3 regions of the Rhizobium sp. 768_B6_N1_8 genome follow, and region 2 is predicted to be linked to each of the others. Evidence: predicted binding sites of a transcription regulator. Region 2 holds the regulator's gene; each other region holds the start of a gene.
The links. Region 2 encodes PhoB, which activates phosphate uptake and scavenging genes when phosphate is short. Its sites were predicted from a motif close to TGTCATNNANCTGTCAT; they were not measured.

Region 1: the regulator PhoB is predicted to act here: its motif matches at 1,420-1,436, upstream of AB8B33_RS03200 (acid phosphatase).
Region 3: the regulator PhoB is predicted to act here: its motif matches at 1,462-1,478, upstream of AB8B33_RS23170 (DUF1045 domain-containing protein).

Annotation. Positions count from the first base shown of each region.
Region 1 covers NZ_JBPWPV010000001.1:643,134-646,409, reverse strand. The annotation lists gene AB8B33_RS03200 (acid phosphatase) at 1-1,277, opposite strand, end outside; gene AB8B33_RS03195 (cytochrome-c peroxidase) at 1,489-2,787, shown strand; gene AB8B33_RS03190 (organic hydroperoxide resistance protein) at 2,845-3,267, opposite strand.
Region 2 covers NZ_JBPWPV010000001.1:156,244-159,519, reverse strand. The annotation lists gene AB8B33_RS00780 (GcrA family cell cycle regulator) at 1-420, shown strand, start outside; gene AB8B33_RS00775 (pyrroline-5-carboxylate reductase) at 725-1,513, shown strand; gene phoB (phosphate regulon transcriptional regulator PhoB) at 1,710-2,393, opposite strand; gene phoU (phosphate signaling complex protein PhoU) at 2,525-3,238, opposite strand.
Region 3 covers NZ_JBPWPV010000001.1:4,585,596-4,588,871, forward strand. The annotation lists gene AB8B33_RS23165 (alpha-D-ribose 1-methylphosphonate 5-triphosphate diphosphatase) at 1-662, opposite strand, end outside; gene AB8B33_RS23170 (DUF1045 domain-containing protein) at 676-1,371, opposite strand; gene phnE (phosphonate ABC transporter, permease protein PhnE) at 1,511-2,857, opposite strand; gene phnE (phosphonate ABC transporter, permease protein PhnE) at 2,865-3,276, opposite strand, start outside.

The sequences.
Region 1 (3,276 bases), 490 kb from region 2:
TCGTCATAGGTGACGATGACCAGCATGTGCTCCCATTGCGGGCTCTTTTCGAGATGCGAGACCAGATCGGCGAGGTGCTGGTCGCCGCTCGAAACATCGGCGTAACCGCCATGTTCGTTGAGGTTGCCCTGCGGCTTGTAGAAGGAAACGGCCGGCAGCTTGCCGTCGTCGATATCCTTGATAAAGGCTTCGCCGCCTAGGCCGCCGTCCTTCAGGTGCTCGGCGCGGGCGGCCGTGCCCGGCGCATAGTTGGCGAAGTAGTTGAAGGGCTGGTGGTGGAACTGGAAGTTGGGCACCGGCGTGGCATTCTTGCCATCGAGTGCTGCCTGCCAAGCGCCGCTATACCATGCCCAGGTGACGCCCTTCAGCGACAGCAGGTCGCCGATGGTAATCTCGTGCTGCGGTGGCAGGGTGTTCGGCTGCGAGGGATCGGCATAGGCTGCATCGCCGTCCTTGGCCGGGGCGTTGGCGCTCGGCTGATAAGGCGGCTGCATGGTGTTGACCGCGTAGAAATCCGGTGTGAGGTTGCCGTCGGAGACGAATTTCGGAGCACCTTCGAGGGCGGATTTCGGTCCGTTGTCGGCAACGGTCAGCGAAATGCCGTCGGCATCGACCTTGGCGATCGTCGGCTTGGCCGGGCTCTTGTCGGCATCCGTATAATAGGGCGCGCAGGCGCAGATCAGCTGGAAGTGGTTGAAGAAAGAGCCGCCGAAACCGCCCTGGAAGAAATTGTCGGCAAGGACGTATTTCTTGGCGACCTGCCACATGGGCAGGATCGAGCCGTCATAATGGCCCATGACGAGGCCACCGGAATCGGCCCAGGCGACGAACTTATCGTTCTTGCCGCCGTCGATCTGCATCTGCTCCTGATAAAAACGATGCCAGAGGTCGCGGGTGATGACGTTTGTCGTCTGGGCAAAACCCTTGGGATCGTCGATCGAGAAGACGGCGTTGGCGAGGTGAGCGGACTGGGCCTCGGTGATGGCGGGCGTGACACCCTTGGCGGTCAGGCCGCCCCAGGAAGGCGGCAGTTCGGCGAGCGGCGCGCCGTCGCGATCAAGCTGCCGTGCCTGGCTTTCGCTTGCATTGGCAAGGCCGTTGGCGCCCGGAAAGCTGCCATAGAGGTTATCGAAACTGCGGTTTTCAGCGTAGATGACGACGATATTCTGGATCTTGTCCATACCGGCGGGTGCTGCATAGGCGGCCGCGGCTGATACCAGCGGCAGCATGGCCGAGCCGGCCAGCGAAAGATTGCGGAGGAGATTCAGTCTGGTCATGGCGGGATACCTCATGGCTAAGGGGGCGTGGCTAGAGGGGCGCCGGGCGGACGTGGAATGGCCAAGCGCAGGCGAGACGCTATTCCCGCCATCTATCAACTTTGTGACATCGGACGGGTTGCGGCTGCGGCCGGTACGCGCGCGTCATCAATCTGTTGCAGTCAGGTTCGATCATGAGGGCCCACAATGTTAACCCATTGGAATCCCTGACATGGCGACGAAGATTATCTGGCTCCTCCGGTCTGGCTTGGCGCTCGGTTTGGCAGCGACAGCGCTCGATTTTGCCATTCTGCCCCTGCGGCAAAGCAGCGCGGCCGTTGCCGGCGGTGTGCATCCCGGCCCCATGTCACGGGCGCAAGCCTATGTCCGCGCCGAAGCGCTGACGGAACTCGGCCGCAAGATGTTCTCCGACACGTCGCTTTCCGCCTCCGGCGTGCAGGCCTGCGCCTCCTGCCACGATCCGCATCACGGCTTCGCCCCGTCTTCCGCGACGCCGATCGAAATGGGCGGGCCGGATATGGACCAGCCGGGACTGCGCGCCGTGCCAACCTTGCGCTACCTGCAGGCGATACCCTCGTTCACAGAGCATTTCTACGATTCCGAAGACGAAGGCGACGAGAGCGTCGACAACGGGCCAACAGGTGGCCTGACCTGGGACGGGCGCGTGGACCACGGTTACGATCAGGCGAAGATCCCCCTGCTTTCGCCTTTCGAAATGGGCAACAAGGATGAGGCCCAGGTCGTCGCCTCGCTCGGCAAGGCGGTCTATGCGGAGGATTTCCGGGAGATTTTCGGCCAGGACATATTCGGTAATGCCAAGGATGCTTTCCAGGGTGCGGTCGAGGCTCTCAGCACCTTCGAGCAGAGCGGCGCGGATTTCTACCCCTACACCAGCCGCTATGACGCCTTCCTTGCCGGCAAGGGGACACTGACTGCGCAGGAGATGCATGGGCGTGAACTCTTCGAGGATCCGGCCAAGGGAAACTGTTCGAGCTGTCATTTGAGCGAGCCCGCCAACGACGGCGAGCCGCCGCAATTTTCCGACTTCGGCTTCCTCGGGCTGGCGGTGCCGCGCAACATGGCGATCCCCGCCAACAGCGACCCTGATTATCACGATCTCGGCCTCTGCGGCCCTCAGCGTGCCGACTTCAGGAACCGGCCGGACTATTGCGGCTTGTTCCGCACGCCGACGTTGCGCAATGTGGCGCTGAAGAAGAGCTTCTTCCACAATGGCTACTTCCATTCGCTGCGTGACGTCGTCTCCTTCTACGCTACGCGCGACAGCGATCCCGGCCGCTGGTATCCGAAGAATGCCGATGGCACGATCCGCAAATATGACGATGTTCCGCAGGTCTATTGGGACAATCTCAATCAGGACCCGCCCTTCGGCCGCAAGCCCGGCGACCCGCCGGCGCTGACGGAATCGGAAATCGACGACATCGTCGCCTTCTTGGGCACGCTGACAGATGCGGACCAACTGCCCGGCCCGACGCAGCAGGCGGCGCATTAATTCAAAAGAAAAGGCCGGAGCAATGCCCCGGCCTTTATTCATTGGTGCTGCAAGTAATCAGGCAACCGTGACCGGAACTTCGGTCGAGGTACGCATGGCGTGGCTGTAAGGGCAGACGATGTGGGCCGCCGCAGCGAGCTTTTCAGCGGTTTCGCGGTCGACGCCCGGGATGTTGACGGTCAGGGCTACTTCGATACCGAAGCCGCCGCCATCCTCACGCGGGCCGATGCCGACGGTTGCGGAGACAGTGGTTTCCTCGGGAATCTTGACCTTTTCCTTGCCGGCCACAAATTTCAAAGCACCGAGGAAGCAGGCCGAATAACCGGCCGCAAAGAGCTGTTCGGGATTGGTGCCCGTTGCGCCGTCGCCGCCGAGTTCCTTCGGCACGGTCAGCGTGACGTCGAGAACACCGTTTTCGGAAACGGCTCGGCCTGCGCGGCCACCGGTGGCGGAAGCTTTGGTCGTATAGAGAATAGGCATAACAATCTC
Region 2 (3,276 bases):
GGCAAGGTTCACCGGCTCAGTCTTCCCGGCCGCGCCAAGGCCGGCGGCACGGCAACCGCTGCGCGCGCAACGAAGCGCAATACGTCGGCTCCGCGCGCCCCGAACTATGCGTCTCGCATCACCACCCGCACCGTTACCCGCCAGCAGGGCGCAACGATGCTGAAGGAAGAGATCGAGATCGAAACGGTCGAGGAAATGGAATACGTGCCGGCCAAGAATGTGGTCGTGCCGATTTCACGCCGCCTTGGCCTGACGGAACTGACGGAGCGCACCTGCAAGTGGCCGGTCGGCGATCCGCTGAAGGACGACTTCTACTTCTGCGGCTGCGACTCCCCGGATTCCTCGCCCTATTGCAACTATCACCAGCGCCTCGCCTACCAGCCGGTCAGCGAACGCCGCAAGGCTGTCCGGGTCGCCTGACCCGCGATCTTCCAACAGACGCAACGTACCATCACCCCTCCTCGCCTATGCGCGGAGGGGTGATTTTTTTAGCCGGCACAGGAGGACTGGAAAACCGCTCCTGACCACGACTATCTGCCGGAGGCCGATCTCTGCCGGTCGTTCACCATGCCTGACAATGCGAAGTTACGTGGCCAACACCACCGATGTGTTTCAGCCCCAGGCTGGCATGGAACGGTGGTCATGGCGCTGTAACGCGATTTTCTGATGCAGATGCGGTATTCTCGTGGAGTAGCACGGCGCAAACAGTCGGTCAGGGGTGCCAATGGAGATCGATCCAAAGCGGATGACAATGGGGTTCGTCGGGACGGGCACGATTACCGAGGCCGTCGTCACCGGATTGGGCAAGACAGCGTTTCGCGACACACCGATCGTGCTGTCACCGCGCAGCGCAAGCGTCGCCGCCCGCCTTGCGGCGGCAAACCGGAATGTGTCGATCGCTTTGGGGAACCAGGATGTTCTCGACCGATCCGATCTCGTATTTGTGGCGGTGAGGCCGCAAATTGCCGAGGAGGTCATCCGCTCGCTCCGATTTCGGCCGGGCCACCATGTCATCAGCTTCGTCGCGGCCACGCCAATGGATCAACTGCTGGCGTGGATCGATCAGCCAGTTCGCCTGAGCCTGGCAATTCCACTTCCGTTCATCGCAGATCTTCAGGGCGCGACTGCGATCTACCCGCCCGACGAGGTTTCCCACGCCCTCTTTTCGGCGCTCGGAACGGCGATCCAGGTTGAAAACAGACCTGAGTTCGAACTTCTCGCGGTGGCGAGCTGCCTGATGGCCACCTATTTCGGCATCCTGGACGCGACGTCGACCTGGCTGCAGAGCCAAGGGCTTTCGAGAACGGCTGGCGACGCCTACCTCCGTCAATTGTTTTCCGGCCTCGCCCATGCTGCCCGTTCGAAACCTGTCGCGAGTTTTGATGAACTCATCGGCGAGCATTCGACCAAGGGCGGATTGAATGAACAGGTGCTCGAAGACTTTCGCGATTTCGGTGGCGCTGTGGCTCTGCAAAAGGCTCTTGATCGAGTTCTTGCACGCATTCGTCTGTAGAAAGCAAACCCTCTTGAAGTTCGCTTTCGGCGCCTAGTGTCGGCTTCCAGAAGAAGCTGTGCTTCGCCGAGACAGGTCGCTTCAAGCTCGACGGACAGGGCGGGCCTACCCATCGCTGTTTCTTCAGAAGGACACCAGATAAGCAAACGGGCCGCCCGGCAAGCGAGCGACCCGTCTGGACCTCCGATCACTCGGATCAGGCTTCCATGGAATATCCCGCGCCGCGGACGGTGCGGATGACATCCTGCATGTTGGAGAAGTTCAGCGCCTTACGCAGGCGCCCGACATGGACGTCGACGGTACGTTCGTCCACGTAGATATCGTGGCCCCAGACGCCATCCAGAAGCTGCGAGCGGGAGAAGACCCTGCCCGGCGACGACATCAGGAATTCGAGCAGGCGGAATTCGGTCGGGCCGAGGCGCACTTCGCGGCTCTTGCGATGAACGCGATGGGTTTCGCGATCGAGCTCGATATCACCACACTTCAGAACGGTGGAGAGAACCTCCGGACGGGCGCGTCGCAGCATCGCCTTGACGCGGGCAACGAGTTCCGGCGTGGAGAAGGGCTTGACGACATAGTCGTCCGCGCCGGTCGAGAGACCGCGAACGCGTTCGCTCTCTTCGCCGCGTGCCGTCAGCATGATGATCGGCAGGCGCTCGGTCTCCGGCCGCATGCGCAGCCGGCGGCAGAGTTCGATGCCGGAAACGCCCGGCAGCATCCAGTCAAGGATGAGCAGGTCCGGCGTGCGCTCCTGAAGCCGGATTTCGGCCTCGTCGCCACGGAGGATCGTATCCACCTCGAAACCTTCAGCCTCGAGGTTGTAGCGGAGAAGCACACTCAGCGCCTCTTCATCTTCAACAACTGCAACTCTTGGGATCATGCGTGTCAGTCTCCTAATGCATGATCCTTAAACCGGGGGTGATTTAAGCAACGGACCATGCAGAAACTTGGAATTGGCTGCGACCTTTGCGCGCCCCAGCGCAGGGCGCGCACGCAATTGGCAGGTCCGGATTACTCCGTCACCGCACCGACGGTATTGGAGCTGTCGTCCTTCGGACGCTCACCCTCCGGCTGGGCGCCGGTTGCCATGTAATAGATCGTCTCAGCGATGTTGGTCGCATGGTCGCCGATGCGCTCGATGTTCTTGGCGCAGAAGAGAAGATGCGTGCAGCTCGTGATGTTGCGCGGATCTTCCATCATGTAGGTGAGGAGTTCGCGGAACAGCGAGGTGTACATCGCGTCGATCTCGTCGTCGCGCTCGCGGATGGACTTGGCCTTGTCCGCAGAACGCGTCGTATAGACGTCGAGCACTTCCTTGAGCTGGACGAGCGCCAGTTCGGAGAGATGCTCGAGACCGCGGGCGAGCTTGCGCGGAACGCCGGTGCTCTGGACGGCGATGACGCGCTTTGCGGTGTTCTTGCCGAGGTCGCCGACACGCTCGAGGTCGGCGGCGATGCGGATCGAACCCATGATCTCGCGAAGGTCGGAGGCCATCGGCTGGCGACGGGCGATCGTGACGATCGCCTTGTCGTTGATTTCGCGTTCCGCGTGATCAAGGATCACGTCGTCGGAAATGACCTTCTGGGCGAGCGCAGTGTCGCCGTTGACCAGCGCACGGACGGCCTCGCCGACCATCTGTTCGGCAAGACCACCCATCTCGGAAATGCGCCGGGACAGGAATTTCAGATCGTCATCGTAAGCGGAAAAAATATGTGTCGATGCCATGGGGCTTTGTCCTCGAAAATCGGGAAGGCTTCACATCG
Region 3 (3,276 bases), 4.4 Mb from region 2:
CAGACCTTGGAGATCGCGTCGCGATTTGGTGTCGAATTGCGATCGGACTCGGCGATGCGTCTGGCGCAGAAGCGGGCGAACTCCTCATCGGAAAGACCGCGCTTCTTCTGATAGTAAAAGATGTACTGGTCCATTGTCTGGAACTGGCGCTGGCCGGGCGCATGGTCCATCAGCGAGACGAGACGAACATAAGGGTCGTTTTCAAAATCGGCGAAGTGCTGCAGCACGTTGTCGGCTGAAACCTCGCAACGCAGATGGATGAGATGCTCGGCACGCAGGCGCCCTTCCTTTTCGGCGGACTGAATGGCATCGGCCATCTCGCGCATTTCGCCGTGCTCGAAGCCGCCGTCTTCGTCAGCACCCATGCGCAGGCAGTCGAAGACCGTGGTGATGCCCGAGGTGACGATCTGCGCATCATGGGCCTGGATGGCCGCCGTCTTGTTCCAGCGGATGCCCGGACGCGGCGAATAGTGGCCTTCCAGATGGTCCGTGTGCAGCTCGACGAGACCGGGAATGATGTAGTCGCCCTCAAAGTCTTCGCCGGCTACCGAATTGCCTTCCGAAATATCGGCGATCTTGCCGTCGCGGATCAGGATAGAGCCCGAAAGAATATCGTCCTCGAGAACGATACGGGCGTTTGAAAGAACGGTTTCTTTGCTCATGTCAGAAAATCTTTCAGCTTTTGGCGCCAGCAAGAGGCAGCCATGTGTGGACTTTGAAAGGCGCGCCGCGCGCCTCCTCGCTAAAGACGGCAAGGCCGGAAATGCGAAGCGGCCTGCCGGTAAAAGCTGCGAAACGCTCCGTCAGGATCGCCCTCATCACTTCCGCGCGCTCTTCCGGCACCTGGCCGGTTAACGTCATGTGGAAGCCGAAGTCATCCATGACATATGGATAGCCCCAGCGCATGAGATTATTGCGCTGGCTCTCAGAGAGCCTTTCCGGTTTGCGCCTGATAATATCGGCCTCGGAAAGTGCCGCCCGGAATGGTTCGAAAGACTTTACCACCTTTGCCGCGAAATCCTGAAGCGGTTGGTGCAGCGAACCTGGCACAAGAGCAAAGAAGCGACCGAGCTGGCCGAGCACCAGCTCCGGGATTTCAAAGGCCGGCGTGTTGGCGGCGAAATCTTCGACGACCGCCATCAGGTCCTTTTCGGTCACGGTGGAGGCAAGCTCGAAGGGCGCCTTGATCGTCGCATGGAAGCCATAGCGGCGCGGATCCGCTGTCAATTCGAATTGTTCGCCAGCCGGCAATGTCTCGTATTCGGGTGCAGGATAGGCCTCGCCGGTAAAGGCATCACGGCCGAGCCAGACGGAGGCCGCATCCGTCAGGGGATCATCCTTGGACGGCGAAAAATAGAGAGCGTAGCGCAAGGCTTTTATCCTGGAGATCGTCCGAACGGGGAGGGCAATGTGCAGTGATTTGGCGGCGAACCGCAAGCACGCTCCGGCTAAAAGATTTCCATGACAGAATGATGATGACGGCAGGGCCGTCATCATCTTTTACTTGGGCTCAATGACCGGCCTGGGTGCCCATCAGGCGATGGCGCAGCGCGTTCGATGCGGCGTCGAACAGGAAGACGACGATCAGGATCAGGATGACCATGTAGGCGACATTTTCCCAGTTGGAGTTGGTGCGCATGGCCTCCCAGAGCTTGAGACCGATACCGCCGGCGCCGACGGCGCCAATGATCGTTGCGCCGCGCACGTTCGATTCCCACTGGTAGAGTGTCTGGCTGACGATAACAGGAACGATCTGCGGCATGATGCCGTACCGATGAACGAGTACGGTCGAGGCGCCTGTCGACTTCACGCCTTCACGCGGCTTGTTGTCGATGTTCTCAAGGCCTTCCGAATAGAGCTTTCCAAGCGTGCCGGTCTCCGTGAGGAAGATGGCGCCGGAACCGGCAAGCGGACCCGGACCGAAGGCGCGCGTCAGGAAGAGCGCCCAGATCAGCATGTCGACCGAGCGCAGGAAATCAAAGGAGCGTTTCAGAGCCTGATTGAGGAACCTGTTCGGCGTGATGTTACGCGCCGCCATGAAGGCGAGCGGGAAGGCCGCGAGCGAGCCGAGCAGCGTGCCGAGGAAGGCCATCACGATGGTCTGGAAGAGCTTGGTCCAGACGTCGCCATGCTGCCATTCGCTGTTGTTCCAGATGCTATCGAAGGCGAGTGACAGGTTCGACTGGTCGGGATGGATGCGCGGGCCGGAAACGATAAGGCTGATGACTTCGCTTGCCGGCTTGTCGAAAAAGGGCGACTGCGTGTCGAAGACAAAGTTCGCCCAGCCGATGAAGCGCTTGCGCACCTTCACGCGATCGACCGAGATGCTGACATCGCCGGCAAAGCCAAGATTGGCGAGCACGTTATCGTCATAGACCGTCATCCAGTTCGGAACCGGACCTACAACCTTCGGCGCGCCACTGGTAACGTCGACCGGCACCGTGACGCCATGGGCTGTGATCACCGTCTGGCTCTTGCTGACGGTCACCGTGCGGCCGCTGCCGCTGACGAGAACCGTGATGCTGCCATCGGCATTGGCCTTCACCCAGTCCGGATGCGGATCGTCGCCAAGCGGCGAAAAGCGCGGGTAACGTGTCTGGATCGTGCCATCATCCTCGAGACGGAATTCCGGCTGCACATCGTAGCTGATCCACTGGCTCATATAGATGCCGAAGCGTTCCCAATGGGCTTCGGCGATGACTTTCGGCAGGTCGAAGAACCAGACGGCGTAGCTGCCGTAGAGGATCGTCGCGAGAACGATCAGCAGGCCACCGAAACGCTGGCGAAAGGACCGGTGGAAATATTCCGGGTAGCGCGTTTCGATCTCATGCATGCGGTTTGCGTCGATTACCGTCATGGCGGCCTCAATGTTGCAGGAGGAAGGCGTGTTCGCCGACGAGCCGGCGGCGCAGCCAGGCGGAGAACTGGTCGACCGCGACGATCGTCACGAAGAGCAACAGCACCAGCGCCACGGTCTTGGCACCGAAGCCGCGGGAAATGGAGAGCTTGAGCTCTTCACCGATACCGCCGCCGCCGACGGCGCCGATGATGGTGGATGCGCGCACGTTGATCTCAAGGCGCAGCAGCGCGTAGGACGCATAGTTCGGCATGACCTGCGGCAGCGCGGCGAAACGCACGCGCTCTATCCAGTTCGCGCCGACGGCCCTCATGCCTTCGTCCGGTTTCATGTCGATATTCTCGGCGACTTCGTAGAAGAGCTTGCCGAGTGCGCCGATCGTATGGAGCGTGATCGCGATGATGGCGGCTACCGGACCG